3 regions of the Paeniglutamicibacter selenitireducens genome follow, and region 1 is predicted to be linked to each of the others. Evidence: riboswitches for the same ligand, from Rfam matches in the RefSeq annotation. Region 1 holds a riboswitch; each other region holds the start of a gene.
What was found. Region 1 has a riboswitch for S-adenosylmethionine ahead of ACSYDW_RS04270 (cobalamin-independent methionine synthase II family protein). Riboswitches for the same ligand answer to the same signal wherever they lie in the genome.
Positions count from the first base shown of each region.

Region 2: it holds a riboswitch for S-adenosylmethionine, as region 1 does, so the genes downstream of both, acs (acetate--CoA ligase) here and ACSYDW_RS04270 (cobalamin-independent methionine synthase II family protein) in region 1, are expected to answer to the same signal.
Region 3: it holds a riboswitch for S-adenosylmethionine, as region 1 does, so the genes downstream of both, ACSYDW_RS00095 (ABC transporter substrate-binding protein) here and ACSYDW_RS04270 (cobalamin-independent methionine synthase II family protein) in region 1, are expected to answer to the same signal.

Region 1 covers NZ_JBPULF010000002.1:179,204-189,681, forward strand. Annotated here, with positions in the region: gene ACSYDW_RS04255 (NAD(P)/FAD-dependent oxidoreductase) at 1-337, opposite strand, end outside; gene ACSYDW_RS04260 (endonuclease/exonuclease/phosphatase family protein) at 542-1,528, shown strand; gene ACSYDW_RS04265 (alpha-ketoglutarate-dependent dioxygenase AlkB family protein) at 1,531-2,202, opposite strand; SAM riboswitch class I at 2,349-2,456, shown strand; gene ACSYDW_RS04270 (cobalamin-independent methionine synthase II family protein) at 2,471-3,700, shown strand; gene ACSYDW_RS04275 (glycosyl hydrolase family 95 catalytic domain-containing protein) at 3,771-6,983, opposite strand; gene ACSYDW_RS04280 (Lrp/AsnC family transcriptional regulator) at 7,671-8,702, opposite strand; gene ACSYDW_RS04285 (MFS transporter) at 8,866-10,299, shown strand; gene ACSYDW_RS04290 (amidohydrolase) at 10,342-10,478, shown strand, end outside.
Region 2 covers NZ_JBPULF010000001.1:2,811-12,189, reverse strand. Annotated here, with positions in the region: gene ACSYDW_RS00055 (aliphatic sulfonate ABC transporter substrate-binding protein) at 1-976, shown strand, start outside; gene ACSYDW_RS00050 (ABC transporter permease) at 976-1,797, shown strand; SAM riboswitch class I at 1,812-1,901, shown strand; gene acs (acetate--CoA ligase) at 1,907-3,886, shown strand; gene ACSYDW_RS00040 (Fur family transcriptional regulator) at 4,067-4,495, shown strand; gene katG (catalase/peroxidase HPI) at 4,570-6,747, shown strand; gene ACSYDW_RS00030 (class I SAM-dependent methyltransferase) at 6,835-7,482, opposite strand; gene ACSYDW_RS00025 (histidine phosphatase family protein) at 7,516-8,067, opposite strand; gene ACSYDW_RS00020 (helix-turn-helix transcriptional regulator) at 8,060-9,061, opposite strand; gene ACSYDW_RS00015 (DinB family protein) at 9,152-9,379, shown strand, end outside.
Region 3 covers NZ_JBPULF010000001.1:17,520-27,997, reverse strand. Annotated here, with positions in the region: gene ACSYDW_RS00120 (NtaA/DmoA family FMN-dependent monooxygenase) at 87-1,505, opposite strand; gene ACSYDW_RS00115 (acyl-CoA dehydrogenase family protein) at 1,507-2,742, opposite strand; gene ACSYDW_RS00110 (dipeptide ABC transporter ATP-binding protein) at 2,793-4,433, opposite strand; gene ACSYDW_RS00105 (ABC transporter permease) at 4,446-5,354, opposite strand; gene ACSYDW_RS00100 (ABC transporter permease) at 5,375-6,334, opposite strand; gene ACSYDW_RS00095 (ABC transporter substrate-binding protein) at 6,341-8,005, opposite strand; SAM riboswitch class I at 8,108-8,200, opposite strand; gene ACSYDW_RS00090 (DUF1345 domain-containing protein) at 8,452-9,102, shown strand; gene ACSYDW_RS00085 (LLM class flavin-dependent oxidoreductase) at 9,160-10,478, opposite strand, start outside.

The sequences.
Region 1 (10,478 bases):
AGCCGATCGATGTCGAGTCGGAGAGGTCCACCACCTTGTTCGAGGTATCTATGGCGGTCGCCCGAACGCCCAGGCGAAGCTTGACGGACGCCCCGTCGTACCAGTCAGCGGGGAACGGCTGGAACTCGGGCGGCGATTTCTTCCCCTGCAGGAATTCCTTGGAAAGCGGTGGCCGCTCGTAAGGAACGGCGTCCTCGTCGGCGATGACGGTGATGGGTTTGCCGTACCCTCCCTCGCGGAGTTCGTGGACGCAGTGCGCGGCAGCCAATCCCCCGCCGATCACCACGATTCCCGCATCATCGGCTTCCGCGGTTTTCCTGTCGTCGACTCCCGGCACAGCTACCATCTCCTACGTCGTGGGCCACCGGCCCTGCCGGACTCCTCGAGGCCGGGGCCATGGTGGCAGCGGGTACGCCTCACCACAGAATGGCACTTTGCCGGTGGCCAGTCGAGGGTTGCACCGGTGCGGCATCCCGGCACCCGGTCCGCTCACAGATTTATCCCATGGATGTACCAGTTCGATATGCGACCCTAGATAACGATGTCTCTTCAAACCATTTCCACCCAGCCCCGGCAACGCCGGCCGCAACGCCTGCTTCGCTGGCAGCGCCGGTTGCGTGCCTTGGTGCTTCTCGGGGCACTGCTCGGCACCCTGTTGATTGTCTTCTACCGCCGGGTCCCCGATGTCTTCGGACTGGCCCTGCTGGTGGACAACGCCGCCCCGTGGTTCGGACTGGCGGTGCCCGTCCTGCTGCTGGTGGCCCTCGTTTCCAGGAGCAGGAGCGCGCTGGCTTTCGTACTGGTCCCGGCCCTGGCCTGGCTCGTCGCGTTCGGCCCGTCCATCGTCCCCTTGGCCTGGACGGCGCCTGCGGAAAAGGCCGGCGCACTCACGGTCAGCAGCCAGAACATCAAGGCGGGAACGGGCGCCGCCGTTGAATCGGCGCGCGTCCTGGCCAGCGAGGGCAGCGATGTCATCGCGTTGCAGGAACTCGATGCCGGCAGCGGCGAGGACGTCACGGCGGCCCTGCATTCGAGCTACCCGCACCACTTTGTGGTGGGCACGGTGGGAGTGTGGAGCAAGTACCCGCTCACCCGCTCGCAGCCGCTTGACCTGGGACTCGGGTGGAAGCGCGCCCTGAGCACCCAGGTTGAGACGGAGTCGGGCAGCATCAAGTTGTACGTGGTCCACGCCGCTTCCGCGAGGCAGAACGACCATGGCAACCGCGACGAAATGCTGTCCCAGCTGGCGGCAATCCTGCGCGCCGACAAGAGCCCCGCGGTCATGGCCGTCGGCGACTTCAACGCCACCTCGACCGACAGGTCCTTCGCCGCGCTGACGGAAACCCTGGATGAACCGAACCAGGACCGCGGCATGTTCGGTTTCACCTGGCCACGCGAACCGTTCGGTTTCATGCGCTTGGACCATGTGCTGCAGCGCGGCCTCGAGGTCACCTCCAACAGCACCGTCCCAGCGGGCGACAGCGACCACCTGGCAGTGCGTGCCACAGTGAATCTCCCGGGGTCCTAAACCTAGCCCACCAGCCCTGTAACCCGCAGGGTGATGTTGATTCGTCCCGACGCCAGCCCGCAGTCGGCGGGCGCGGTGCCGGGCAGGATTCTTGTCACTCCGTGGTATGCCAACCGCGCCGGACCCCCGAACACGAAGAGGTCACCGGACGCCAAGGCGATGTCCTCGTAGGGCTTGCTACGGTTGGCGGTGTTTCCGAACCGGAACAGGCAGGTGTCTCCGATGGAAATCGAGACCACCGGCTGGGTCGATTGCTCATCCCGGTCCTGGTGCATCCCCATCCTGGAATCGTCGGAGTAGTAGTTCACCAGTGCGGTGTCCGGCGTGTAGTTCGCCGCCACCCCCGCATCCCCGGTTGCCTCATGGATCGCTTTCCTGCCCAGCCTGACCATCCAGTCCGGGAAATCCAGCACCCTGTTTCCGTTGACGTCGGTTGCCCTGCGTGAATAGGAGTATGGCTGCCAGTGCCAGCCCAGGCACACTGTCCGGACCGACATCTCCCCGGCACCGATCTTGGCCGCGCGCGGCGGCACGGGCCCGTGCCCCCACTCGCGGAACCTGTCCACGAGCCAGCGTTGTTCCGCCGGGCCGAGCCAATCGGGAACCCACACGGCGCCCGGGGCAAGCTCCCGCCGGGGCCGGTCAAGGAAACTCTCCGAAAAGAGCGTGCTCACATGTACTCCTGGAAAATGGTCCGGCAAGCAAGGGAACCCAGGTTCCCAGGAGTCCATTATGCGGGCCCGGGAACCGCTGTCGCGCCGGCGTCACACAGAGGCACCGACGAACCGCAACAAACAGTTCCATGATAGGTATTAGTACGTAACCATCCGGAGCGGCCGAGAGACCTGGATCGATGAAGCCGCAGCAACCGACCCCGCCGAAGAGGCCTCTGAAACGGTAACGGTGCTACTGCCAGGTTCGATGGAAAGTAGGCAACCGCCCATGTCCTTTGGCACCAGCCACATCCGCACCACCCACGCAGGTTCATTGCCCCGAACCGACGAGCTTCTGGCAGCCAACGCGGCCAAGGAACGTGACGGGATCACCGCCGAGTTCCACGAGCTCCTCGAAGCCTCGGTGACCGGCATCGTCGCCAAGCAGCGCGAGCTGGGCATCGACATCCCCAACGACGGCGAGTTCGGGCACACCATGTCCTCCGCCGTGGACTACGGGGCCTGGTGGAACTATTCCTTCGCCCGCCTCGGCGGCCTCGAGGAAACCACCGTCGACCGCTGGGCCGAGACCGCTGTCAAGCGCTCAAGCCCCGGCAACGTCGTGCTCACCTCGTTCCCGGACCGCCGCGACCGCCAGGCCTTCGCCGAGGCCTATGCGGACCCGACCTCGGGCATCCTGGCCCACCGCAAGGCGACAACGCAGCCGAAGGTCGTCGGGCCGCTGACCTACACGGGGCACGATCTCGTGGCATCGGATATCAAGAACCTGAAGACCGCCATGGCCGCGACCGGCACCGACGAGGGCTTCCTCGCGGCGCTCTCCCCCGCGTCCTGCGCGCGGCTGGCCAACGACTACTACACGAACGACGAGGAATACCTCTTCGCCGCCGCGGATGCGATGCGCGAGGAATACAAGGCGATCCTCGACGCCGGGCTCACCCTCCAGATCGACGACCCGTCGCTGGCCGAGTCCTGGGACCAGGTCAACCCCGAGCCGAGCCTCGAGGACTACCTGAAGTTCCTGGAGCTGCGCGTGGAGGCAACCAACCATGCGCTGCGCGGACTCCCCGCCGAACGGATCCGGCTGCACGTGTGCTGGGGTTCCTGGCATGGTCCGCACACCACCGACATCCCGTTCGCCGACATCCTCGACCCGGTGCTGCGCATCAACGCCGGCATGGTCTCCTTCGAGGCGGGCAATGTGCGCCACGAGCACGAATGGCGCATCTGGGAGGACCGTGCGCTGCCCGAAGGCAAGATCCTGGTCCCGGGCGTCCTCTCGCATGCCACGAACGTGGTCGAGCACCCGGAACTTGTCGCGGACCGCATCGAGCGATTCGCGAACCTCGTGGGCCGCGAGAACGTCATCGCATCCACCGACTGCGGCCTGGGCGGCCGCGTGCATCCGCAGATCGCCATGGCCAAGCTCGAGGCACTCGGCGCCGGCGCGGCACTGGCCACCCGGCGCCTGTGGAAGGGCGCCGCGGTCATCGCCTGACCGCAATGCCCGGCGCTCCCCGCCGCAACGGCAGGGTGCACCGGGCCCCCGGGGCGCCGGGGCGCCGGAGCTACGGGCGGAACGGCTTGGGCTTGTGGCCCCGCTTGGTGGGCTTGACCTTGCAGTCCTTCCCGTTGATCAACATCGTGATGGTGCCCTGGTTCGGGGCCCTGTCGCCGATCACCGACACCTCGGTGACCAAGCCGTCCTTCCATGTTGCGTTGACCTCGTAGCCTCCGCGGGCCCGCAGGCCGGTGAATGAGCCCTCCGGCCAGGCCGATGGCACGGCGGGCAACACGTGGATCTTCTCCCCATGGCTTTGGATGAGCATTTCCGCCACCGCCCCGGTGATGCCGAAGTTCCCGTCCATCTGGAAGGGCGGGTGGTTGCAGAACAGGTTCGACAGGGTGTTGAAGCGCAGCAGGCCGCGCAGCATCAGGCGGGCGTGGTCGGCCTCCCCCAGTCGGGCGAAGAGCGCCACGCGCCACGGCCAGGTCCACGACCTGCGGCTGTCGCCGGAGACCGATGCCTCGGTGAACGGCACGCCCGCGACCTCGCCGCAGCGGGCCTTCAGCGACACCAGGGCGGCCGCGGCCAATTCCGGGGTGCCGTCCAGGGTGATCTGGCGGCCCGGATACACCGCGAACAGGTGCGAGGTGTGGCGGTGGATGTTCCGGGGGTCGTCCCTGTCCGTCTGCCATTCCTGCAGCTGGCCCCAGCTTCCGATCTTGTTTGGCGCAAGGCGCCCTTGCATGGCGGCCACCCTGTCGCGGAACACCGAATCGAACCCCATGGCGGCTTCGCAGTCCAGGTAGTTCTGGAAAAGGTCCCAGATGATCTGTTGGTCGTACATGACGCCGTCCTCGCGCGGGCCGTGCTCCGGCGACCACCCGTCCGGGGCCACCAGCTTGCCGTTTGCGTCCTCGACAAGCCGGTCCTCCCAGAACTCGCAGATTTCCTTGAGCATCGGCAGCGCGGTGTCGCGCAGGTAGGCCCGGTCCTGGCTGAAGGCCCAGTGCTCGTAGATGTGCTGGCCGTACCAGGCACTGGCCACGGTGTTCCACTCCCAGGAGTTGCCGCCGAAGATGCTCTGGCTGGTGCGGGCGGTCCAGCCGCGCGTGTCCTTCCCGAACGCGTTGCGGGTCGCGACGCGGCTTGGCACGGCAACCTGCCGGACGAAGTCGATGAGCGGCTCGTGGCTCTCGCTGAGGTTGGCTGTCTCGGCACCCCAGTAGTTCATCTGCACGTTGATGTTCGTGTGGTAGTCCGAGGCCCATGCCGGGGAGTTGCTGTCGTTCCACAGGCCCTGCAGGTTTGCCGGGAGGCCGCCGGGCCGCGAGGAGCTCAGCAGCAGGTAGCGGCCGAAGGCGAACATCGTCTGTTCCAGGCTCGGGTCGTCCTGGCCCGCGGAGTAGGCACCGAGGCGGATGTTCGTGGCAACGCCGGATACCGCGGGCTCGGAGGCCCCCCAGTCGACGTCGACTCGCCCCATGATGCTTTCGATGTCCGCCCGGTGGGCCGCACGCAGGTCCTGGTAGCGGCGGGCGGAGGCCCTGGCGATGCCGCGGGCCACGGTGGCGGCCGGATCGGCACCGCGCCAACCCGCCTTGGCGTCGAGCTTGTAGTTGGTACGTGCATCCAGGACCATCGTCAGGCTGCGGGCACCCGCGACCCTCAACGAGCCACCGGCGGCGCTGACCGTACCGTCGGTTTCGGTGACGGAAAGGGTTGCGGCGAACTTGAGCCGGTTGGCCATTTCCCCGGAGAAGGAGAGCGAACGGGCACCGGCATCAGCGGAAGTCGGGGCCCCGCTCTGTGCCGAGTCCATGGCAATGCCCGCATTGAGTCCCAGCGGCCGGTCCGTCTCGTAGCGCAGGACCAAGACGTCGGAGTCCCTGCTGGCGAATGCCTCGCGCTGCACGCGGTCTCCGCTGGTGCCGAACTGGGTCACGTGGATGCCGACATCGGGATCCAGGGCACGCCTGTACTCCGCCACTGCCGAGGACCTGCGCGAATTGAACGCCGGCCCCGAGAGCGAGACCCCGGCAAGCTGGAGCCGGTCCGCGCCGGGCCTGCCGCGCAGCGTGAGACGGTAGGTGCTGAAGCTCCGCCCGCCGGCGATAGTGAACGACCTCTCCAGGCCGCGCGAGGCAAAAGGGGTGCCGGGCGACTGCGTGTCAAGCACGGCCCAGGTCCGGCCGTCCGAGGAACCTTCCAGCGTCCACTCCCGCGGATCCGCCGAGGGGCTGTCTGCCGCGGAGGTCAGTGAGTACTCGTTGAGCGTCACCGCCTGGGCCAGTTCCGCCTGCCAGATGACGTCAGCGCCGGGCCGGGCAACCACCCACGCTGTCGACGCCGCTCCGTCGAGCGTGCGCAGGATGTCGGATCCGGGGCCTTCGCCGTCGGCTTGCCCGGTGGGCGAGGAAACGAACAGCTTGGCTCCGCTGCCGAAGGAGACGCCGGCGAGCGCGATCTCGGAAACCTGGAAGTGGCTGACACCCGGGACGGTGGTGAAGTCGAACCGGTACCGGCCGAACGCCCCCGGGTGGGCTACCTCGAAGTCCTTGGCCTGGCGGCGGGATTCGAACGGACCCGCCAACGCCTGCGTGTCGACGACCGTCCAGGTCTCGCCGTCATTCGAGCCGGACAGGGTCCAGGTGCGGGGGTCGCGGGCGGGCACGTCGTTGGCGCTGGTGAGCGTGTAGCGGGCAACGCTTACCGGGCTTGGCAGCTTGACCTCCCATTGCACCTTGGAGGGCGGCCCGTCGATGCACCACTTCGTGGCGCTGTTCCCGTCGATCGTGGAGGCTACGGTCTCGGAGCCGGAGGTGTTGTACGGCCCCCCGGGGGAGGTTACGGTTGCCTGTTCGGCAAAGGTCACCACCACGTCCCCGAAGTTCCGGTAGGAGCCGAACCCCGTCACACTCGTGTCGAACGCGCCGTCCGGCTGGCCCGCGAGGGCGTTGTCGTAGTCGTTCAGCCCGCCCCACAGGCTCTGTTCGTTGAACTGGATGCGTTCGCGGTCCGGATCGCCAAAGAACATCGCACCCAAACGGCCGTTTCCGATGGGCAGTGCGCCCGACTGCCAGTCCGTGGCGGGCCGCTGGTACCAGAGGGTGTGCCGGGAAAGCGCCGGGTGCTTCAGGAGCCCCACTGCGGGAGGCAGGACAGCGGCCGTGGAGGCGTTGGCCGACTGCGCGATGACTTGGGTCACGAGTGGGGTCAGCGCCAGCAACCCGCCCATCTTGAGTATCTGGCGTCGGCTGGGTGATGCGTAGACCATGGACAATCTCCAATGCTTCATTGATCGGTTGTTTAGCTCCTGAATTCGAGACATCCCCAAGTCCGGCCGCCTCGCATGACAGTTTTACACGACAGACATCCGATGTATAGACCCTGGGCTCGCATAAATGCGCGTGTCGCCCCTCCGCCGCCGACTGCGGCAGGGTCTTCCCGGATACCGGCGCCGGCCGGGTTCACGGTTTGATGCCAAGTACTCGCCGACGGTTCCGGGAGCAACCCCTTGCGACCGTCCACCAAGTCCGGGCCAGCGAGCGACTACCCGGCGGAGTCTCCGACATGCAGGATGAATCCCTGGGCCGCGTTCCTGCACCGGGGGGGCCAGCCAGACCCCGATCCGCATTGTCCTGTTGCCGCGCGAACAATGGCGCACCGCCTGCACCACAGACGGCCTCAGAACTCGCGGGCACGCGCGATGGACGCGTGGCCACCCTGGACACCAGCTACCGGCATGGCCCTTTCCGCGTACCGTCTGGCCGTAACACCGGGTTCGTCGGCGGCAACACCGCGTTCGCCCTGGCCCATGGCGGAACACCACCCGCACCGGCGGCTGCAGACTCCGCACCGAACGGAGTCCGGCGCCAGTGTATTCGTGGCGCTGCTTGTCCCATGGCCCAGCACGCACGAGGTTCCCGTTTCAACGAACGGGAACCGTTTTGGCGTGTCCGGGCTACTGCACTTCGGCTTCGACGTGTCGCCCTTCAGCCAGGCTGACGAATTCCCCGGTGGCTCGACCTGTCCCGTCCAGGAGGCGCCCCAGGTGCTTGAAGACACGGATGACCATGGAACGGTCCATGATCGTGGCGTTCGGCAGCCGCTTTTCGAGTTCGGCCTCCAGGCGCGGCGCGTCGGCCACACTGCGGGCGCTCATCGCCACGATCAAATTCCACTGCCCCGTGGACACGCAGGCGAACTGCACCTCGGGCATGCCGGACAACGTCTGCTGGGCAGCGCCGATGGACGAACTTGGCGCCTGGATGAAGTACCACAGCACCGTCGGCCAATTGGAGTACGGCTGGGCAATGTCCACCCGCAAGTCCAAGCTGCCTTGCTGACGCATCGTCGCGATTGCGTCACCAACTCGCTGCGGGCTCATGCCGAGGGCTTGTGACAACTCCACATTGCTGGCCCGCGGGTTCCGTTCCAGCGCAACAACAATCTTCGACATGGTCTGTTGCGGAACGACCCGCGCGGCCCCGACGCGTGGCGGCCTGTAACGGGGTATCTGTTCCACCTGTCGGGCGCTCAGGGCCCGCAACGTCCACTGCTCGCCGGTCTTGACCCGCACGTTGACGATATGTGTTCTGATCAGTCGTACGGCGGGAAGCTTCCCTAGCTTGACGAGGATGTACTCGGCCAGCTCTTCTTCGTTTCTGGCAAACAGGGTCAACACGATGTCACGGAACCCGCTGGTCAGGTCGATCGAGTAGATCGCCGGGTCGAGGCTCGCCTCAGCAGCGGTCCTGAGGGCATGGCCGGATTCGCACTGGATTTCCACGATGGCGATGCGGTACGGAACATGCCCTTCATGCACGGCACTGACCCACGCCAGGCCTCGGCCGGCGATTCGTTCCCAGCGGCGCGCAAGGGTGACCGCATCGGTGCCAATGACCTTCGCGAGAGCCGTCCACGGAGCCCTCGGCTCAACCTGCAGTGCATTAATAATCTGCAAATCCAACTCGTCAAGCTGGTCTTTGTTCAAAGAAACTCCAAGTTTCGTTAATATCCTGCAAATTGGACTGCGCCAACGTTACTGATGTCACAGTATTCCACGTAGCTGCCACACCGGCTTGCTCGCCAGAAAGGACGTCACCATGGACACAGCCCAACGAGGGCCCCGCGGTATTTCAGCCACAAAGCTCAGATTGTTCGTACCTGCCCTCATCGCCCTCGAATTCCTCTCCGGACTTGCCCAGGGATGGATCGTTCCGTTGCTGGGAGAGATCGGCCGCGTATACGGCGTTCCCGCCGGCGCGACAAGCTGGGTACTTGCCGCGGGACTGCTCTCCTCGGCGGTGTCCGTGCCACTGATTGCCATGCTGGCTGACCGCTTCGGACACCAACGGCTCCTTGTTGTCTCGGTGGCCCTGGTGGCTGTCGGCTCGCTGCTCATTGCATTCGCCCCGTCCTTCCCCCTCGTTCTGCTCGGTACGGTGATTCAAGGTCCGGTGGCAGTGTTCTTGCCGCTCGACATGGCCTTGCTCAAGGCCCACCGCCTGAAATCGGCCAACCGCGACATCGGCCTGATAGTCGGTGCGCTCACCATTGGGCTGGCCACAGGCATGCTGGTGTCCGGCATTGCCCTGGATGCCATTGGCAACCTCGCCGTGGTCCAGATGATTCCGGCGCTTGCCATTGCGCTCCTGGTCCCGGCCATCTGGCTACTGGTCCCCGAGACGGGTCCCGACGCCAGCCGACGCATCGACTGGAAGGGCGCAGTGCTCCTCGGAGTCGGCCTGGTCGGAATCATGTACGGGCTGGCCGAGGCCCCGCACGTGGGGTGGACATCGCCGAATGCCGCAGTTCCACTGATCGTAGGCATCGTTGCCTTGGTGCTCTTCTTCCAGGTGGAGAAGCGCGCCGAGTACCCGCTCGTGGACCTCGGGGTCATCCGTGCCTCGAAGTTGGGCAACCCGATCGGCATCGGTTTCCTCGTCGCTGTGACCATGTTCGGGAACCAGGCCCCGTCGGTGCTCTTCCTGAGCGCGGATCCGGGGAAGCTCGGCTACGGTGCCGGCATGTCGATTTCGGCTGTCGGCATCGTCCTCGCCATAGGGGCAGTCAGCAGCACCTTGGGATCCTTCTCCGCCGCTCTACTCGGCCGGCTGGTTGGCCGGGCCCGGGCACTGGTCTTCGCATGCCTGACGGCGGCCGCGGCACTGCTCTGCCTCGCCTACGTGCCGTCATCGAACGGCATGTTGATCCTCTGGCTGGCAATCGCTGGATTCGGAAACGGAATAGTGCTCAGTGCACTGCCGGCCGTCGTGATCGAGCGGGCGCCCGTCTCCGCACCGGCCTCGGCCTCCGGCGTTTTCAACACGGCCCGCACCATCGGCGGCTCGCTTGCCGGGGCATTCGTCGCTTCGGTGACAACCTTCCTGGTGATCTCCGATGGAGGTTCGGGGGCCGCCGAAGCTGCACCGTCGCATGGGGCATTCCAGCTCATCTGGACGATCTTTGCCGCACTGAACGTCGTAGCCGCCGTTGCCTCCGGTTTCCTCTTTCGCAGCAACGCCTCCCGCGGGCAAGCGGCGGCTTCCGCGGACTCCGCACAGTCCCCGGTCATCGCCCAACCGTGACAACGGCCTTGACGAAGTAGACAACAGTTAGGAACACCCCCAATGACTTCAAAACCATCCACCAGCACCCCGGCTGCCATCGCCGAAGCTGTCGAGGGACAACGGGATGACCTGCTGCGGCTGAGCCACAGCATCGCGGCATGCCCCGAGCTTGCCTTTGAGGAGTTCAAAGCAGCCGA
Region 2 (9,379 bases), on a different contig from region 1:
AACCGCAGCGGCGCTCCTGACCGGCTGCGCCGGCGAGGGTTCCGGCGGCGCGAGCGCCGCCGAGGCCAAGACCCTGAACATCGACTTTGCGACATACAACCCGCTGAGCCTCGTCCTCAAGGAAAAGGGCTGGCTTGAGGCCTCGTTGAAGGAGCAGGGCATCACCGTCAACTGGGTGCAGTCCGCAGGTTCCAACAAGGCCAACGAGGCACTCCGCGCCGGCGCCGTCGATGTGGGTTCGACCGCCGGTTCGGCGGCGCTCCTGGCCCGATCCAACGGCTCGCCCATCAAGACCATCGCCCTGTACTCGCAGCCGGAGTGGGCGGCCCTGGTCGTTGCCAAGGATTCACCCATATCCTCCGTGGCGGACCTCAAGGGCAAGCAGGTCGCAGCCACCAAGGGCACCGACCCGTACTTCTTCCTGCTGCAGTCCCTCGAGGCCAACGGCCTGAAGTCCTCGGACGTCACGGTCCAGAACCTGCAGCACGCCGACGGCCGCACCGCACTGGAAAACGCTTCCGTTGACGCCTGGAGCGGACTGGATCCCATCATGGCCGGGGCCGAGCAGAACGGCGCGAAGCTGATCTACCGCAACCTCGATTTCAACACCTACGGCGCGCTGAACGCCACCGAGTCCTTCCTCGAGAAGTCGCCCGAGGTCGCCCAGACCGTCGTCGACTCCTACGAAAAGGCCCGCGAATGGGCCGCTGCGAACCAGAAGGAAACCGCGGAGATCCTCGCGGGAGTCGCCGGCCTGGATGCCGCGGTCGCCACCAAGGTGATCACCGAGCGCTCGAACCTCGGCGTGGATGCCGTGCCGGGGGAAGCCTTCACCAAGGTCCTCGCCAAGGTCGGCCCCATCTTCGTGGAATCACACGACGTCAAGGCCCAGTCCGACGTCGACACCGCGCTCGGCTCGCTCGTGGATGACAGCTTCGCCCGGAAGGCGGACGCCACGAAGGTCAAGACGCCGTAATGCCAGCCCCTTCCGACCTTTCACCCGCAGTCGCCCGGGCCTCCGGGCGGCCGCGCAACCCGTTGCTGGCGACCCGTGCGGGGCGCATCTTCCTGGGATCCCTTCTCCCGGTGGTCCTGCTTGGGCTCTGGCAGGCGTCCACGACGCTTGGCTGGGTCAGCACCTCCCAGCTGCCGACCCCCGGGTCGGTGCTCGAAGCGGCCCTTGAACTGCTCGACGGCGGGACGCTCGCACAGCACGTGGCGATATCCACCCAGCGCGTGCTGGTCGGCTTCGCCATCGGCTCCCTGCTGGGCCTGGCGGTCGGCGCGCTCGTCGGGCTGTCCGACCTCGCCGACGCCCTGCTCGGGCCGTTCATCGGGGCCATCCGAGCCGTGCCCTCGCTCGCGTGGGTGCCGCTGCTGATCCTGTGGATGAAGATCGGCGAGGACTCCAAGGTGACACTGATCGTCATCGGCGCGTTCTTCCCCGTCTTCACCACCGTCTACCTGGCCTTGCGCCACGTGGACAGGAACCTGATCGAGGCGGCACGGGCCTTCGGGCTCAAGGGAACCAGGCTGCTGGCCACCGTGCAGCTGCCCGCAGTGGTCCCGGCGATCTTCTCCGGCCTGCGGTTGGCCCTGGCCCAGTCGTGGCTGTTCCTGGTGGCCGCCGAACTCATCGCCTCATCCATGGGGCTGGGCTTCCTGCTGCTGGATTCGCAGAACAACGGCCGGATCGACCGCCTGGTCCTTGCCATCATCCTGCTGGCGGTGCTGGGCAAGACCACCGACGCCCTGCTGGGGCTGGCCGAGCGCAAGGCCATCAACCGCTGGGCCTGAGGCACCGCACCAACCACCCATCCAGAGCGGCCGAGAGACCTGGCTCCACGACGCCGCAGCAACCACCTCGCCGAGGCCGGTGCCACCGCCAGGACCGATGGAGAACCACATGTCTGCAACACTTTCCCCCGCCGCGACCACCCTGCCCGCCGAAGACCCGTGGAACGAGGACGAACGCCTGGCCTTCTGGGATGCCGCGGCCCGGCGCCTGGACTGGGCCGCGGACTGGCACACCGTCCACCGCAGCACCGGCGTGGACCCGGCCGCGCGCCGCGGACCCGAGCTGCGCTGGTTCGAGGGCGGAAAACTCAATGCCGCCTACAACTGCGTGGACCGCCACGTGGAGGCCGGGCGCGGGGAGAAGGTGGCGCTGCACTTCGAGGGCGAGCCCGGGGACCGCACCACCGTCACCTACAAGGACCTGCAGGACCGGGTCTCCCGGGCCGCCAACGCGCTTCTCGCGCTCGGCATCGGCACGGGCGACCGCGTGGTCATCTACCTGCCCGTCCTCGTGGAGACCGTCGTCATCACCCTGGCCTGCGCGCGCATCGGGGCGGTGCACTCCCTGGTCTTCGGAGGCTTCTCCGCCGAGGCGCTGCGCTTCCGGGTGGAGGACACCGGCGCGAAGCTCCTTGTCACAACGGACGGGCAGTTCCGCCGCGGCACAGCCGTGCCCGTGAAGAAGAACGCCGACGCCGCGGTGGCCGGGGAGAACAGCATCGAACACGTGCTGGTGCTGCGCCGCACCGGCAGCGAGATCCCCTGGACGGAGGGCCGGGACCTGTGGTGGCACGAGACGGTCGACACCGCCAGCACCGAGCACACCCCCGAGGCGTTCGACGCGGAAACCCCGCTGTTCATCATGTACACCTCCGGCACCACGGGGCAGCCCAAGGGGCTGGTCCACACCACGGGCGGCTACCTGACGCAGGCCTCGTGGAGCCACGAGTTCCTCTTCTCCCACCCGGACCCGGCGCAGCGCGCGAACGACGTCCACTGGTGCACCGCGGACCTGGCCTGGGTCACCGCGCACACCTACGAGATCTACGGCCCGCTGTCCAACGGCGTCACCCAGGTGATCTATGAGGGCGTCCCCAATGCCCCGCACCCGGGGCGGCACTTCGAGATCATCGAACGCTACGGGGTCACCAGCTACTACACGGCGCCCACCCTGGTGCGCTCGCTGATGGGCTGGTTCCCGGACGGGATCCCGGCGACGCACGACCTCTCCTCCATCCGGCTGGCCGGAACCGTCGGCGAGGCCGTGAACCCGGAGGCCTGGCGCTGGCTGCGCGCCCAGGTCGGCCGCGACACCCCCGCCGGCATCCCGATGGTGGACACCTGGTGGCAGTCGGAAACCGGCGCCACGATCCTCTCCCCGCGGCAGGACGACGCCGCGTTCAAGCCCGGCTGCGGCACCCGGGCGCTGCCCGGGGTCGCCGTGGACATCGTCGACGAGCAGGGCGCCGCCGTGGCACCGAACGTGCAGGGCAACATCGTGCTGACCCGCACCGGCCCGGCCATGGCCCGCACCGTGTGGGGCAACCCGGAGCGCTACTACACCTCCTACTGGGAAAAGTACGCGCAGCGGGGCTGGTTCCTGGCCGGTGACGGCGCGCGCTTCGACGACGACGGGGACATCTGGATCCTCGGGCGCACCGACGACGTGATAAACATTTCCGGGCACCGTCTCTCCACCATCGAGATCGAGTCCGCGCTTGTCACGCACCCGGCCGTCGTGGAGGCCGGGGTGTGCCCCACCGTCGACGCGAAGACCGGGCATGCGGCAACCGCCTTCGTGGTGCCCTTCGACAAGAGCCTCATCGGGACCTCCCTTCCCTACGAGGCGCAGGCCCGGCAGCACTCGCTGCTGGCCGAGCTGCGCCACCACGTCGCGAGGCAGATCGGTCCGATCGCCAAGCCGCGCGACATCGTCTTCGTGCCGGACGTGCCCAAGACCCGCTCGGGCAAGATCATGCGGCGGCTGCTGACCCAGCTCTTCGAGGGAAGCACGCTCGGGGACACCACCAGCCTGCAGAACGAGCCGTGCATCGCGCAAATCAAGGAGATCTGCGCGGGCCAGGCTTAGGCCGGGGCGGAACCGGGGGCATGCCCAGGGGCCCGTCCGGCGCGGCGGCGCTTGCCGCCCGCGCCGGGCGGGTCTTCGCGTTCCCCGGCCTGACCTGCGTATTCACGGGCGCCCCTCGGGATCCCGCAACATTTCCGAGGCTATCTTGACTAGTTCAAGATAAGCGGGCAGACTTTTAGCATGACAAACCCGGTGGAGCTCGAACAGCTGCTGCGCGACGCGTCGATGCGCGTCACGCTCCCGCGCCTCGCCGTGCTCACCGCTGTCACCGCCAACCCGCACGCCGACACCGACGCCATCCTTGCGGCGGTGCGCTCCGAGCACCCCGCGGTGTCCCACCAGGCGGTGTACGACTCCCTGAAGGTGCTGACCCGCCTTGGCGTCCTGCGCAAGATCCAGCCCCACGGGCACAACGCGCGCTACGAAACCCGCGTGGGAGACAACCACCACCACCTGGTCTGCCGCTCCTGCGGCACGGTGCTGGATGTCGACTGCTCGGTCGGCAGCTCGCCGTGCCTGCATGCCTCGAACGACCACGGATTCACCATCGACGAGGCGGAGGTCATCTACTGGGGCCTGTGCACCGCCTGCCGATCCGCGGAATCCTGACCCCGGCGCCCCGCAACGCCCCTCCCCGATTTCACCAAACCAAGAAGCACCCAACCCACTCTTGAAAGGAAGCCATGTCCGAGACCTCGACAGGCAAATGCCCCGTAATGCACGGTGGCCGCACCCACCCCACCAGCGGCAGCGCGAACACCGAGTGGTGGCCAAGCAAGCTGAACCTGAAGATCCTGGCCAAGAACACCGCGGTTTCCAACCCGCTGGATGAGGACTTCGACTACACCAAGGCCTTCGAGGCCCTGGACCTGGAGGCCGTGAAGGCCGACCTCGCCGAGACCATGACCAAGTCCTACGACTGGTGGCCCGCCGACTTCGGCCACTACGGCCCGTTCTTCATCCGCATGGCCTGGCACTCGGCCGGCACCTACCGCAGCCACGACGGCCGCGGCGGCGGCGGCGCCGGCCAGCAGCGCTTCGCCCCGCTGAACTCCTGGCCGGACAACGTCAACCTTGACAAGGCCCGCCGCCTGCTGTGGCCGGTCAAGAAGAAGTACGGCCAGTCCATCTCCTGGGCCGACCTCATGATCCTCGCCGGCAACGTCGCCATGGAGACCATGGGCTTCAAGACCTTCGGCTTCGCCGGCGGCCGCCCGGATGTCTGGGAAGCAGACGACGACGTCTACTGGGGCCCGGAAAAGGTGTGGCTGGAAAGCGAACGCTACACCGGCGCCCGCAACCTGGAAGCACCGCTGGCAGCCGTCCAGATGGGCCTGATCTACGTGAACCCGGAAGGCCCGGAGGGCGTCGCCGATCCGCTGGCCTCGGCCGTGGACATCCGCGAAACCTTCCGCCGCATGGGCATGAACGACGAGGAAACCGTCGCCCTGATCGCCGGCGGCCACACCTTCGGCAAGACCCACGGTGCCAGCGAAGAGCTGCACAAGGGTGCCGAGCCGGAAGCCGCCCCGCTGGAAATGCAGGGCCTGGGCTGGAAGTCCGGCTACGGAACCGGCCACGGCGATGACACCATCGGCTCCGGCCTGGAGGTCACCTGGACCTACCACCCGACCCGCTGGGACAACGAGTTCTTCCACATCCTCTTCGCCTACGAGTGGGAACTGTTCCACTCCGCGGCCGGCGCCCAGCAGTGGCGCCCGGTCAACGGTGCCGGCGCGGGCCTTGTCCCGATGGCACACAACCCGGAAGAGACCCGCGAACCGCGCATGCTCACCAGCGACCTGGCCCTGCGCTTCGACCCGGCCTACGGCGCGATCTCGCTGGACTTCAAGAACAACCCGGAAAAGTTCGCCGACGCCTACGCCCGCGCGTGGTTCAAGCTGACCCACCGCGACATGGGCCCGAAGGCCCGCTACCTCGGCACCGAGGTCCCGGCCGAGGACCTCATCTGGCAGGATCCGCTGCCGGCAGCCCCGGCCCAGACCCTGGGCGAGGCGGAAACCGCGGCGCTGAAGAACCTCATCGCCGAATCGGGCCTGAGCGTCCAGCAGCTGGTCTCCACCGCATGGAAGGCCGCAGCGTCCTTCCGCTCCTCGGACAAGCGCGGCGGCGTCAACGGCGGCCGCATCCGCCTGGAACCGCAGGTTTCGTGGAAGGTCAACCAGCCGGAGCAGCTCAAGCCGGTCATCGCCAAGCTCGAGGAAATCGTTGACGGGTTCAACGCCACCTCGGCCGTGAAGGCCTCCTTCGCCGACGTCGTGGTCCTTGCGGGCAACGTGGGCGTGGAGCAGGCTGCCCTGGCCGCCGGCCAGGACATCACCGTGCCGTTCACCCCGGGCCGCGTGGATGCCACCCAGGAGCAGACCGACGTCGACCAGTTCGCATGGCTTGAGCCGGTTGCCGACGCCTTCCGCAACTACGACTCGGGCTTCCTGGACATCCCGAGCGAGTACCTGCTGCTGGACCGCGCCAACCTGCTGGGCCTCTCCGCCCCGGAGATGACGGTGCTGCTCGGCGGCCTGCGCGTGCTGGGCAACAACTGGGACGGGTCGAACCTGGGCGTCTTCACCGACACCCCGGGCGCGCTGACCAACGACTTCTTCGCGAACCTCATGGAACTGGGCCTGGAATGGACCCCGGACGCCGAGGAAAAGACCTACTCCACCACCGACGGCCGCTGGAACGGCAGCCGCGTGGACCTGGTCTTCGGCTCGAACTCCGAGCTGCGCGCGCTGGCCGAGGTATACGCCTCGGACGACGCCAAGGAGAAGTTCGTGAAGGACTTCGCCGCAGCCTGGGCCAAGCTCATGGATGCCGACCGCTTCGAGCTCAAGAAGTAGCCACCGCCTGAAGCTGCATGCGGCCGTCCCCTTCGGGGGCGGCCGCATGCGCCGTTAACAGGGGTCCGCCCTTTCCGGCTGACGCCCCTACCGCGACACCACCAGGTAGGCCATGGCGCCCTCGCGGTCCACAGTGACCTCGCCGATCCCCGCGGCAAGCGCTGCCTCGCGCAGTTGGCCGGCCGTGCGGATCGCTGCGATGTCCCCGTGGGATTTCAGCACTTTCAGGTAGGCGTTGGAGCGGGCCGGGCCGCGCACCAGCGAGGCCAGGTGCAGCGACCCGCGCTCCCCCAGCTGCGCACCCAGCCCGGCGAACAGCGGTGCCAGGTCCGGGACGAGGTGCAGCAGGCCAAGGCCCAGGATGGTTTCGTAGCGCCGCCCGTCCACCGGGGCCAGCATGTCCCGGCATTCAAGGGTGATCCGCCCCGGCACCTCGCCGCCGGCGGCCCGCCGGATCGACTCGCGGGCCAGCCCCAGCATCGGCGCACTCAGGTCCACCAGCGTCGTGGGCCGGCGCCCCGCAACGTGCAGCAGCGCCGTGGCCCGCGCCGTCCCGGCAGCCACCTCGAGCAGCGGGCCCCCGGCCGAGCCGATCGCCCGCGCGGCAAAGGCCGCGTACTGCTCCGGGTGCGTTCCCCAGCAGATCCTGTTGTAGGCGGGGGAACCCAGCATCGCGTCGTAGGCCCTGGCCCGGCGGTCGTAGAACCCGGGCTTCCCGAAGAAGTTTTCGCTCACCGAACCATCGTGCCGCCCGGAACCGCGTGCGCGCTAGCGCCCGGCGGCCGCCAGGTGGCGCCGCAGGGCCGCGACGTCGACCTCGACGACCTGCCCGTTGCGCAGCAGCGGCGTGCGCCGTCCTGGGCCCAGCGCATCGAGGACCAGCCGGATCAGCGTCCCGTGGGCGACGGCAATGATGTTCTTGCCCTCGTGCCGCAGCAGCAGGTCGTTGAGCGCCGCGATCCCGCGCCCCGCCACGGCGTCCTCGGGTTCGGCCGAGCGCAGCAGCACGTCGATCTCCTCCCGCGGCAGGTCCCGGACGACCCTGCCTTCGGCGTTTCCGTAGTGGCGCTCGCACAGCCCGTCGATTTCCTCGCCCGGCCCCAGGTCGACGGCCCTGCCAATGTGCCGCGCGGTTTCCACGGCCCGGCCCAGCGTCGAGGACACCAGCACGTCCCAGGGGGATCCGGCCAGTTCCAGGCCCGCAGCCCGGGCCTGTTCGTGGCCGGCGTCGTTCAGCGGGATATCGGTCTGCCCCTGGAGGCGCCCCTCGGCGTTCCAGTCAGTCTCGCCGTGGCGGACCAGAACCAGTGTTTCATTCATGCCCCAAGCCTAGCCCGGCCTGATCCCGCTCCCCCGCCGGCGGCCCACCACCCGGTGCCAGCTTTGAGGACCACGACGAGAGCAGCTCGCGCAGTTCCTCAGGTTTCACGTCGCTGACCTCCGCCCCGCTCAGCGCCAGCCCGAACGCCGCCCAGCGCAGATCGGTGCCGTCGGTGCGCACCACGCAGCTGTGCCCGTCAAACGGCTGGATCTCAAACCACCTGCCGATGCGCGAGGTGAGCTCTTCGGCGCCGGCGTGCACCCGGGCGCTGGCCTGTTGCTGCCCGGAACCGTGCAGCCCGGTGCGGACGAACTGCGCCGCGTCTCCGCCGGGGATCTCCCGCGGCGCGAAGCGCAGCGCCCGGGGCCGGGCGTTCTCGGCCCGGTCCACCCGGAAGCTGCGCCAATCGGCGCGGTCCAGGTCGTAGGCCACCAGGTAGTAGCGGTTGCCCACGTTGACCAGCTTGGCGGGCTCCACCCGACGCGAACTGGCGGCACCCCGGGCATCGCGGTACTCGAAGGCCACGCGCTCGCGGTCGCGGCATCCCTGGGCGAACACCACCAGCACCTGCGGATCCACCGGATCCGGTGCGGAATGCCGCGAGTCCAGCGGCACGGTGCTGGCGGTCAGCGCCTGCGCCCGCTGCCGCAGACGTTCCGGAAGGACCGGAACCACCTTGGACAGGGCGCGCAGCCCCGCGTCGGCCAGCGAGTCCTCGCCACCGTGGATTGTCGACTGCAGACCGATGACCAGGGCCACAGCTTCCTCGTCGTCGAGCACCAGCGGCGGCAGCGCAGCACCGGCGGCCAGCTGGTAGCCGCCACCCACGCCGCGTTCGGCCTGCACCGGATAGCCCAGCTCGCGCAGCTGGTCCACGTCCCGGCGCAGCGTGCGCAGCGACACCCCCAGGCGCTTCGCCAGCTCCTCGCCGGCCCAGTAGCGCCGGGTCTGCAGCAGCGACAGAAGGCGCAGCGATCGTTGGCTTGTACTCACAAGAACATTCTCCCGCTATTTAGGACAAAATCTGTCACTTATGGCTCCTATCGTGGTTTTACCAGCCCACCAAGAACGAGGAGCAACACCGTGAGCACCACCATGAAGGCCACCAACACCACGCTGACCGGGGAACGCGCCGACCTGCACCAGGCCCTGGCCAACGCCCGCCACTTCCTGCGCTTCACCGCCCAAAACCTGACCGACGAGCAGGCCTCGACCCGCTCCACCGCCAGCGAGCTGACCGTCGGCGGGCTGATCAAGCACGTAAGCGCCGTCGAACTGCAGTGGCAGCAGTTCATGGTCAAGGGCAAGGCC
Region 3 (10,478 bases), on a different contig from region 1:
CACACACCGCCACCATGGAGCAGGTGGTGCCCTGCGGCAGGCAGGACCTGTCGCAAAGCACCACCCCATGGGCCGGACGTCGCCGGCTATCGAAGGTCTTGCAGCCTTCGTTCGGTGTTGGCAGCCGAGTGTTCTGCGAAGGCACCCCTGAATCGTGCCGCGGGGTGGCTTGTCTCGAGGCGGGCCGAGCGCCCGAACACCTTCTCGCGGAGCGTTCCCGGAGCGTACTCGGTCTGCGCGAGGCCGCGTGCACGCAGCTCCGGCAGGATCCCCTCGATGAAGTCGGTGTATGAACCGGGCAAGATCTGGTTCATGATGTTCAGCCCGTCCATTCCCGCATCCTGCCAGCGCTCGATCTCGTCCACAATCTGCTCCGGGGTGCCCGAAATCTGCTGGGCCTTGGCCCTGTAGCGTGCCAGGTCCCCGATGGTTGGCTTGCCGCCGGGCACCGAGGCGATGGCCGCCTCGAGCACGCCCCGCGCGCCTTCGGTTTCGATATCTCCCAGCGGGGTGTCAAGGTCCAGACCGCCCAGATCGACGCCGATCCCCCCGCCGATGTGGGCGACAATTGCATGCAGGTCCAGGTACTCGTCGTACTCGGCTTCCTTGCGTTTCGCCTCCTCTTCGGTGCTTCCGACGACGAACGACAGCCCGGCGAACACCTTGACGTCCCCCACCGCGCGTCCCGCGGCGGCCTCCAGCTCGCGGATCTTGCCCACCTGCTTGGCAACGTACTCGGGATGCGGCGCAAACAGGAAGGTCGCCTCGGCGTGCTCGGCGGCGAACTGGCGTCCGCGTGCGGAGGAACCGGCCTGGAAGAGGAACGGCGTGCGCTGCGGGCTCGGCAGCGCCAGGTGCGGCCCTTCGATGGAGTACCGGTTGCCTTGGTGGTGGATCTTGTGGACCTTGGCCGGATCCGTGTAGATTCCCGAGGCCTTGTCTGCCAACAAGGCATCGTCGTCCCACGATCCCTCCCACAGCTTGTAGGTCGCCTCAACGTACTCGTCGGCCCAGTCGTATCGGTCATCGTGGGCGGTCAGCCCGGCGGCACCGAAATTCCTGTGCGAGTTCTCCAGCACGCTGGTGACGATGTTCCAGGCCACCCGGCCGTTGGAAATATGGTCAAGGGTGGAGAGCTGGCGCGCGAACTGGAACGGCTGCGCCTGCACCACGGAGCTGGTCATGGCCAGCCCGATGTCCCTGGTGGTGGCGGCCAGGGCCGAGAGCAGCACCATCGGGTCGTGGGAAGGGACCTGCATGCCCTTGCGGACCATGGAGGCCCAGCCGCCTTCGTGGTCGCCGTAGAGACCCACGACGTCGGCGAAGAAGAGGTTGTCGAACTTCGCGTCCTCGAGCTGGCGGGCGAGGTCGATCCAGAGCTGCAGCTCGTTGAAGCGGTGCTGCTGCGCCTCGGGGTGGCGCCACTGGCCGCCGAGGATGTGGCTCGAGGTGTTCATCAGGAAGGCGCTGAGCAGCAGGCGCGGGCGCGCGTCGAAGGTACCCAATCTACTTCTTCTCCGTCCGTGCATCGGTGGCCTCGCCGATCGAGTGAAGGCCCGTGGGGATCGTGCCGTTGATGTAGTAGTCGCCCACGGACCGTGCCTTGAAGACCACCGGGTTGTGGGTGGCCACGGTGCGGGCGTTGCGCCAGTGGCGGTCCAGCGACTTGCCGCGGGAAACGGAGGAGGCGCCCGTGACGTCGAAGAGCTCGCTCGTGGCATCGAGCACCAGTTTCGGCACCGCCACGTGGGCCTGCTGCACGGCCAGTTCGGCGCGGACGAAGGCGGCCGCCGGATCGAGCCCGAGCGAGGGGTCGACGGCGGCGTCGAGGTCGCGCGCGGCGGCGGTGACGATCGAGTCCGCGGCGTACACCGCTGCGGCGATCCGTCCGACCTGCTCCTGGATGAGCGGGTCGTTGCGGAACAGTTCCCCCGACCCGGTGTTGAAGGTCCGGGTGCGGTTGCGCACCAGGGTGGCGGCGTCCGCCAAGGCCGAGCGCCCGATGCCGGCCAGGACGCTGAGCAGGGCCAGCTGGAAGAAGGCGGGCTCAAGCGTGGAGGAGACCTTGCGCTGGATGATGTCCCCGTGCGGGACCACGACGTCCTCGAAGACCGCGGTCCCTGTGCCGGTCAGCGGCTGGCCGAACCCGTCCCAGTCGTCGATGATCCGCACGCGCTCGTCGTCTGCCCTCACAATCGCGTACTGGCGGCCCTCCACGCCCTCGGTGCTGGCCATGACGACGACCCAGTCCGCGAAGATCGAACCGGTGGTGTAGTACTTTTCGCCGTTGAGCAGCCACTGGCCCGCTTCCTGGCGCAGCTTGGTGTTGGTCGTCCCCAGCGCGTTCCCGCCCTTCTCCGTTGCGGCGTTGCCGAAGATCTCCCCGGCGAGTACGCGCGGGAACCAGCGGAGCTGGAATTCCTCGGGCTGCAGGGCGATGGTCTCGACGAAGGAGAAGTGCGAGCGCAGCAGGTGCCCGACGTTGGAGTCGGCCGCCGAAAGCTCCATGACCAGGCGGAAGAGGTGCTCGTGGCTGACCGGGTCGCCTCCGTGCGCCGCGGGGACGCGCAGGGTGGTGAAGCCGGATTCCTTGAGCCAGGCGACGGGCTCGAAGGGAAGGACGTGGTTGTTTTCGCGTTCGACGGCGCCCTGGGCGATCCGTTCGAAGACCGGGGCAAACCGGGCCGACAGTTCCGCGTAGCGCGATTCTGCGGTGCGTTCGCGCAATGGTGTGGTGCTCAATGTTCTTCCTTTGCTGCTGCTGGTGTCCGGGACTGTGTGGGTGGTGGTTCTCAGGTGTGCGCCAGTTCCCTGAGCAGGTGCCCGGGGTTCGACTCCAGGAGGAGGCGCGTGTATTCGCTCTGCGGGTTGCCGAAGACGCGGGCGGTGTCGCCGACCTCGACCAGGCGGCCGCGGCGCATGACGCCCACGTCGTGGGAGATACGCTCGACCACGTGCAGGTCGTGCGAGATGAAAAGGTAGGACAGCCCTTGGTTGGCCTGCAGCTCTGCCAGCAGGTCGATGATCTGTGCCTGGGTCAGCACGTCCAATGCGGAAAGCGCCTCGTCCAGGACGAGGGTCTTGGCACCGAGCGCCAGGGCCCTGGCAATGGCCACGCGCTGGCGCTGACCGCCCGATAGTTCCCTGGCGCCGAGACCCGCCATCCGCGCCGGGAGGTTGACCGATTCCAGGAGCTCGGCCACCCGGGCGCCGCGCTCCGCCTTGGAACCGTACCCGTAGTTGTTCAGCGGCTCCGAGATGATCCGCTCGACCGAATGCCTTGGGTCAAGTGCCGAGTCCGGGTTCTGGTAAACCATTTGCAGACCGCGCCAAAGATCCCGCTTGCCGGCACCGCGCAGGCCCGTGACGTCGCGGCCGTGGATCTTCACGGTTCCCGCGCTGGGGTCAAGCAAGCGCATGACCATGCGCGCGGTAGTGGACTTGCCGGACCCGGACTCGCCCACCAGGGCGAAGGTGGTTCCCGGCCGCACGGAGAACGAGACCCCGTCCACCGCGGCATGTTCGCTGCTGCCGTGGCCGAAGGTCTTGCGCAGGCCCGACACCTCGATGGCGGGGACTGCGCCGGCATCGCCGCCGGCTTCCGGAACCGGTGCCGCGTGCGCGCCGGGCGAGGCCTCCGCCAGCAGCAGGCTGGTGTATTCGTGTTCCGGCGCCGTGAGGATCTCGCGCACCGGCCGGTCCTCACGGATCCGTCCCTGCTGCATGACGACGATCCTGTCGGCAATGTCGGTGGCCACTGCCAGGTCGTGGGTCACAAAGATCACCGCGGTGCCGTGTTCGCGCGCCAGGGACGTGAACACCTCGAGCACCGTCTGCTGGACTGTCACGTCAAGGGCCGAGGTCGGCTCGTCGGCGATCAGCAGCTCCGGGTTCTGGGCGAAGGCGATGGCGATCAGCACGCGCTGCTTCAGTCCGCCGGAGAGTTCGTGCGGGTACTGGCCGAGCCGCTGCTCGGGCCTGTCGATGCCCACCATGCCGAGCAGGCGGACGGATTCGGCGCGCAACTCCGCCCGGGAGCGTTTGCGGCCCTGCGGGTGCAGCCTGAACACCTCGGCCACCTGCGATCCGATGGTCTTCACCGGGTCCAGCGAGGCCCCCGGGTCCTGCGGGATCATGCCGATGCGTCGGCCGCGGATGCTTTCCAGCTGCTTCGGCGAAAGCTCCAACAGGTTCTCTCCGGCCAGGGCAATGCTGCCCGCGGTGACTGTCGCGGTTTCCGGGAGCAGGCCGATGACCGCCTTGGAGAGCGTCGACTTCCCGGAGCCCGATTCCCCGACCAGGGCGACGATCTCGCCGGCCCTGAGGCGGAGGTTCAGGCGGTCCCCGGCGGCGACGGCGTGTGCGCCGGTGCCGTAGTGGACGCTGAGGTCACGGATGTCCAGCAAGGTGGCAGCTGGTTCTGCGGTGCTCATGGTGCCGCCTTTCTAGAATCGGAAGATCTTGTGCAGCTGGCGGCCCAGGCCGGCCAGCAGGAGGACCACCACCACGATGACAAGGCCCGGCAAGGTGGTCAGCCACCACGCCGAGGCCAGGTACTGGCGGCCCTCGGCGATCAGCAGGCCCCATTCCGGGGTGGGCGGCGGGGCGCCGAAGCCGAGGAAGCCGAGCCCCGAGATCGCCAGGATGGCGGCACCGAGGTCGACGGCCAGCAGCGCCAGCACCGGTCCGCACGCGTTGGGCAGGATGTGCCGGAACACGACCGACCAGTAGGTGCCGCCGTTCATGAACGCGGCCTCGACGTAGTCGAGGCTGCGGACCCGCAGCACCTCGGTGCGGACAACACGCGCGAAGGAGGCGATGGAGGCGATGCCCACGCCGATGCCCAGGGACACGGGGCCCGGCTCGAAGGCCGTGACGATGATCAGGGACACCAGGAACCCCGGGACAGCCAGCAGCACGTCGACAAGGCGCATGGTGAGCACGTCGGCGGCGCGTCCGGCCGTCGCGGCAAGCAGTCCCAGTCCCGTGCCCGCGACAAGGCCGATCAGGACCGCCAGCCCCGCGGTCAGCAGCGTCTGGCTGGTTCCGTGGACCACCCGGGCAAAGACGTCCCGACCCAGGTGGTCGGTGCCGAACCAGTGCGCGGCGCCCGGGGCCTGCAGCTTGTCTGCAGGCACGCCGGTGATGGGGTCGAACCCGCTGAACAGGGCGGGGAACAATGCCCATCCGAGGACCACGACCAGCGGTGCCACGGTCAGCCAGAATCCCGCGGAACGCAGCGCGCCGCGCTTCCCGGCCGGCGCGGATGCCGCTTCGGGCCCCCGCGGCGCCGGCTCGGGTGCGGGTGTCCCGGCGGATGCTCCGGGCAGCGATTCGTCGATGGCGAGGCTCATGCTCGTCGCTCCTTTCGGGGTTAGGCCGCGAGGGCGCGTGGCGCCCCGTGGATTCCGGACTTGAGGATCCGCGGATCCAGCAGCGGGTGGAGCAGGTCAACGATCAGGTTCACGACGACGAACGCCGTGGCCGTGAGCAGCACGAGTCCCTGCACGAGCGCCACGTCCTGCGCTGTCACGGCCTGCAGGACCACCTGGCCCAGGCCGGAGCGGGCGAAGACCGTTTCGGTGATCACGGATCCGGCCAGCAGGGTGCCCACCGTGATGCCGCTGATGGCCATCGCCGGGGCCGCTGCGTTCTTCAGGGCGTGCCGGAAGAAGATCCACGACCGCGAGGCCCCCTTGGCCCGCAACACGTCGACGAACGGCTGCGCGTAGACGTTGTCCGTGCTCTTGAGCAGCACCTGGGCGATCGGCGCGGACACGTGGACCGCCAGGACCAGCACCGGAACGGCCAGGGAGGCGAACGACCCGTCCGGGAACAGTGACATCACGCCCAGCCGGATCGAGAGCAGCTGCAACAGGACCAACCCGAGCCAGAAGACCGGCACCGCCGCGAACAACGGGGGAAGGTTGACCAGCAGCCGCCTGGACCACGCCCGGCGGGCCAGCGTGGCGGAGGCGACCAGGAGAACGGCAAGGGCCGCCGCAGCCACGAAGGCGCTGGAGGCCAGCGCCAGGGTCGACCCGGCCACGGCCCCGATCCGCTCGGCCACCGGCTGGCCCGAGGCCAGCGAATAGCCGAAGTCGCCGCGGAACAGGCCGGCCAGCTGGCTCAGGTACTGCACGGCCAGCGGCTGGTCGTACCCGTACTGCGCCTTCATGGCGGCAATGGTTTCCGGCGTGGCCGCAGAGTCCGCGGACAGGAAGATCGTCACCGGGTCGTTGGGCAGCAGCTGCACGGCCAGGAAGACCAGCGTGTAGGCGAGCCAGATGACCAACAGTGCCTGTCCCAGTCGGCGGGCGATATATGCGGCCATGGTGCGCTACTTCCCGGACTTCCAGGCGCCCTGGAAGATCGGTGCGGTCCCGGAGGTGAATTCGACGTGCGCCGCGGAGTTGCCGCCGTAGACCTGCACCTCGTCCCAGAGCACCAGCGACAGCGCCTTCTCGGTGACCAGCTGGCGCTGTTCCTCGGCGATGAGTTCCAGGTGTTCCTTCTCGCTGGTTGCCGCGCGTTCCTTGGCGAAGAGCTCGTTGAGTTCCGGGTCGGCGTTGAGCGTCTGGGTGTTGTTTGCCGGGCCGAAGACCGGTCCCAGTCCCCCGTAGGCGAACTGGCGGGTGCCGAAGAACTCGATGTTCGGGTCGATCATCGCGGTGGCCAGGAAGGTGTTGTCGGCGGCGCGGTTGACGAGCTTGACGCCGAGTTCGCGCCACTGCTGCTCAATCAGCTCGAATGCCGGCTTGATGACGACGGAGTTGTTGGAGCTGGTGATGGTGACCTCGAGCTTCTGCCCGTCCTTCTCGCGGATGCCGTCGGCACCGGCCTTCCATCCGGCTTCCTCCAAGAGCGTCTTGGACTTTTCCGGGTTGTAGGCCAGGTCGGCCGAGAGGTCGATGAAGCCCGGGGCGGCGTGGTTCAACACCGAATCGGCGATCACGTAGCTGTCGGAAAGGACAGTGTCCTTGATGCTTTGGCGGTCGATGCCAACCTGCAGCGCCTGGCGCACCTTGGGGTCGGCGAGCTTGCCGCTGGCGATGCGGACCGCCGCCATGTTGGTGGTCAGGTCGACACCCTGGGCGGGCAGCACCAGGTCGCCGCTTGCCTGCAGGGCCTGCTCGTCAACGGGCTGCAGGCCGCGCACGAGGTCGACCTGGCCGGTCTGCACGGCGCCGGCACGGTGGGCGACCTCCGGCAGGTACTTCACGACGAGCTTGTCCAGGTAGGCGGCGCCCTGGTTGGCCGCGGTCTCCGGGGCCCACTTGTAGTCGGCGCGCTTGGCGAAGGTGACTTCCTCGTCGGTCTTCTCGGATTCGAAGACGAACGGGCCGGATCCGACGATCGAGGCGATCGCGGACTGCCCGGCGTTGTCGAGCTTGAGGGTGGCCGTGGACACCAGGCCGGAGGTCACGGACGAGGTGGCGCGCAGGAAGTTCGCGTCGGGGGCCTTCAGCGTGACCTTCACCTGGTTCTTTCCAATGACCTCTGCGGACTTGTAGGCGGAGAAGTCGACGTTTGGAGCAATCTGCGCACCCTTGATGCCCAGCCCCAGGGCGTCGAGGTTCACCTTCACGGCCTCGGCGTCGAGGGCGCTTCCGTCCGAGAACGTCACGCCGTCGCGGATGGTGAAGGTGAACTCGGTCTGCTTGTCGTTGGCCTTGAAGTCGGAGGCGATCCAGCCGACGATCTTGCCCGTCTTCGCATCGAAGTAGGTCAGCCGGTCCAGCACGCTGTTCAGGATGTTGGACTTCTCGTAGAAGCGGGCTGCCTGCGTCTGCCAGTTGTTGATCGGGGTGACTTCGGCGTAGACGAAGGTTCCACCCTGGACGGGGCCGGCTGCCGCGGTGTCCTGGGACGTTGCGGCACCGGGAGCCGGGGTTCCCGAACCGCAGGCGCTCAGGGCCAGGGTTGCGGCGCCCAGGACGGTGAACAGCTTCGTGGCCAGGGCGGCCGAGCGGCGCAGGCGGGCCGGCGGGGTGGTGTTTCGCATCGTGTTGTCCTCTCGGTAGACCCGAGGAATGCCGGGACACGGCGCAGTGCACACCGGGCCGTGGTTAAACGGGGAGTGTGTGGACCGCGCAGAGTTTGGCTATCTCCATCGGTCCTGGCGGTAGCACCGGCCCCCGTGTGGAGGTGGTTGCTGCGGCGTCAACGAGCCAGGTCTCTCAGCCGCTCTGGATGGTGTGCCCGTCGCGGAATATGTCGCGTTCGGACAATTCAAGTCTGCTGCAGGATCTTCGATGAAACCAAGGCGCAAGGCCCCGCCGTGAAACAAATGGACGCAATGGGCCGCCTTTGGGCACGCATTCACGACACAATCCGTCACAAGTCCGATTGTGTCGACCGCTCTCGCGGGCGGCTTGCGTCATGGCTGCGTCATGGGGAAAATGCGCGCCCCGGCAGTCCGGCGGGCGTAGTCCGTGGCATGATCGCTTCATGGTAGCCACAGGTTCTCAACGCACCAGGCACCGCCGGTTCCGGCTGCTGTCCATGGCAGCCGGCGGCGCCGCCGGAGTCCTGCTCACGGGGCTCCTGGGCCAGTGGGCCTATGCGCCGGCCGTGGGCTGGACCGCGGCAGCGCTCGTGTACAACCTCTCCGTGTGGCTGTACATCGCGCCGATGGATGCCGCGAGGACAGCGCACCACGCGCAGGCCGAGGACCCCGGTCACCGCACCTCGGACCTGCTGATCCTGTTGGCGGCGCTGGGTTCGCTGGCAGCGGTGGTGCTGGTCATGGCCGGCGGCAGGGACGCCGCCGACAGCGCCAAGTTCCTGCTCGCATTGCTCGCCATGGCCTGCACCGCAATGTCCTGGCTGCTGGTGCACACGCTCTTCACGCTGCGCTACGCGGAGATCTACTACGAGGGGGACCCGGGAGGGATCTCGTTCAACCAGGAACAGCCGCCGCAGTACACGGACATCGCCTACATGGCCTTCAGCGTCGGGATGACCTACCAGGTGGCGGACACCAACATCACCAGCCGCCGGATGCGCTCGGCGGTGTTGCGGCACAGCCTGCTGTCCTTCGTATTCGGTACCGGGATCCTGGCAACAACCATCAACTTGGTGGTCACGCTGGTGGCCTGAACCGGGTCCGGGCGGGGAGCCCAGGCGCGCCGCCCGGACCCGGTTTGCCGTGCGCCGCTACCTGGATTCGGCGTTCGCGAAGCGGTAGTTCGCGGCGCGGTGCGTGTCCCGGACGCGGTCGCCCCTGCCGAAGAGCTTGTTGCGCAGTGTGCCGCCGGCGTACTCGGTCGGGTAGGCGCCGCGGGCCTGCAGCTCGGGGACGATGTATTCCACGATGTCCTCGAAGGTGCCCGGGGTGATCGCGTAGGCCAGGTTGAAGCCGTCGACGTCGGTCTCCTCCACCCATTCGATGAGCTGGTCCGCGACCTCGGACGGGGAGCCGACGGTGATCGGGCCGAAACCGCCGACCCCGACCCACTCGGCGAGCTGGCGGATGGTCCACGGGTTGCCCTCGTCGCCGCTGGCCTTCTGGAACGTCGCCACGGACGACTGGATCGCGTTGGACTTCACGTTGTCGCCGATGACGTCGTCCGGGGCGTAGGTGGAGAGGTCGATGCCCATCCAGCCCGAGATCAGCGCGAGCGCCCCGTCGATGTCCGCGTAGGACTTGTAGTCCTCGAACTTGGCCTGCGCCGCGGCGCTGTCCGGGCCGGTGATGATGGTCTGCATGGTGTAGATGCGCACGTCGTAGCGGTCGCGGCCTGCGGCCTCGACCTCGTCGCGGATCCTGGACACCGTGGCCTTGAGCAGTTCCTTGGTCGGGGCGGTGACGAACACTGCCTCGGCGTTCTCGGAGGCGAACTTCAGGCCGCGTGGGGAGGCTCCGGCCTGGAAGATCACGGGGGTGCGCTGCGGGCTGGGCTCGGTGATGGCGATGCCCGGGACCTTGAAGTACTTGCCCTCGTGGTTGATCTCGTGGACCTTGGACGGGTCGGTGAACACGCCGCGCGCGGCGTCGCGGACCACCGCGTCTTCCTCCCACGAGCCCTCAAGCAGCTTGTAGATGACTTCCAGGTACTCGTCGGCGTGGTTGTAGCGCTCGTCGTGTTCCAGCTGGTCCTCCTGGCCCATGTTCCGTGCCGCGGAGGGCAGGTAGCCGGTGACGACGTTCCAGCCGATGCGTCCCTGGGTCAGGTGGTCGAGGGTGGCCAGGCGGCGGGCGAACGGGTACGGGTGTTCGTAGGCGGTGCCGGCTGTGACGCCGAAGCCGAGGTTCTCGGTGACGGCGGCCATGGCGGAGACGAACATGAACGGGTCGTTGACCGGGACCTGCGCGGCCGTGCGCAGCGGGACTTCGTTGGTGCCGCCGAAAACGTCGTAGGTGCCGAGCACGTCGGCGATGAAGATGCCGTCGAACTTGCCCTTTTCGAGGGTCTTGGCCAGTTCGGTCCAGTAGGTCAGGTCCTTGTAGCGTGCGGACTGGTCTTCGGGGTGGC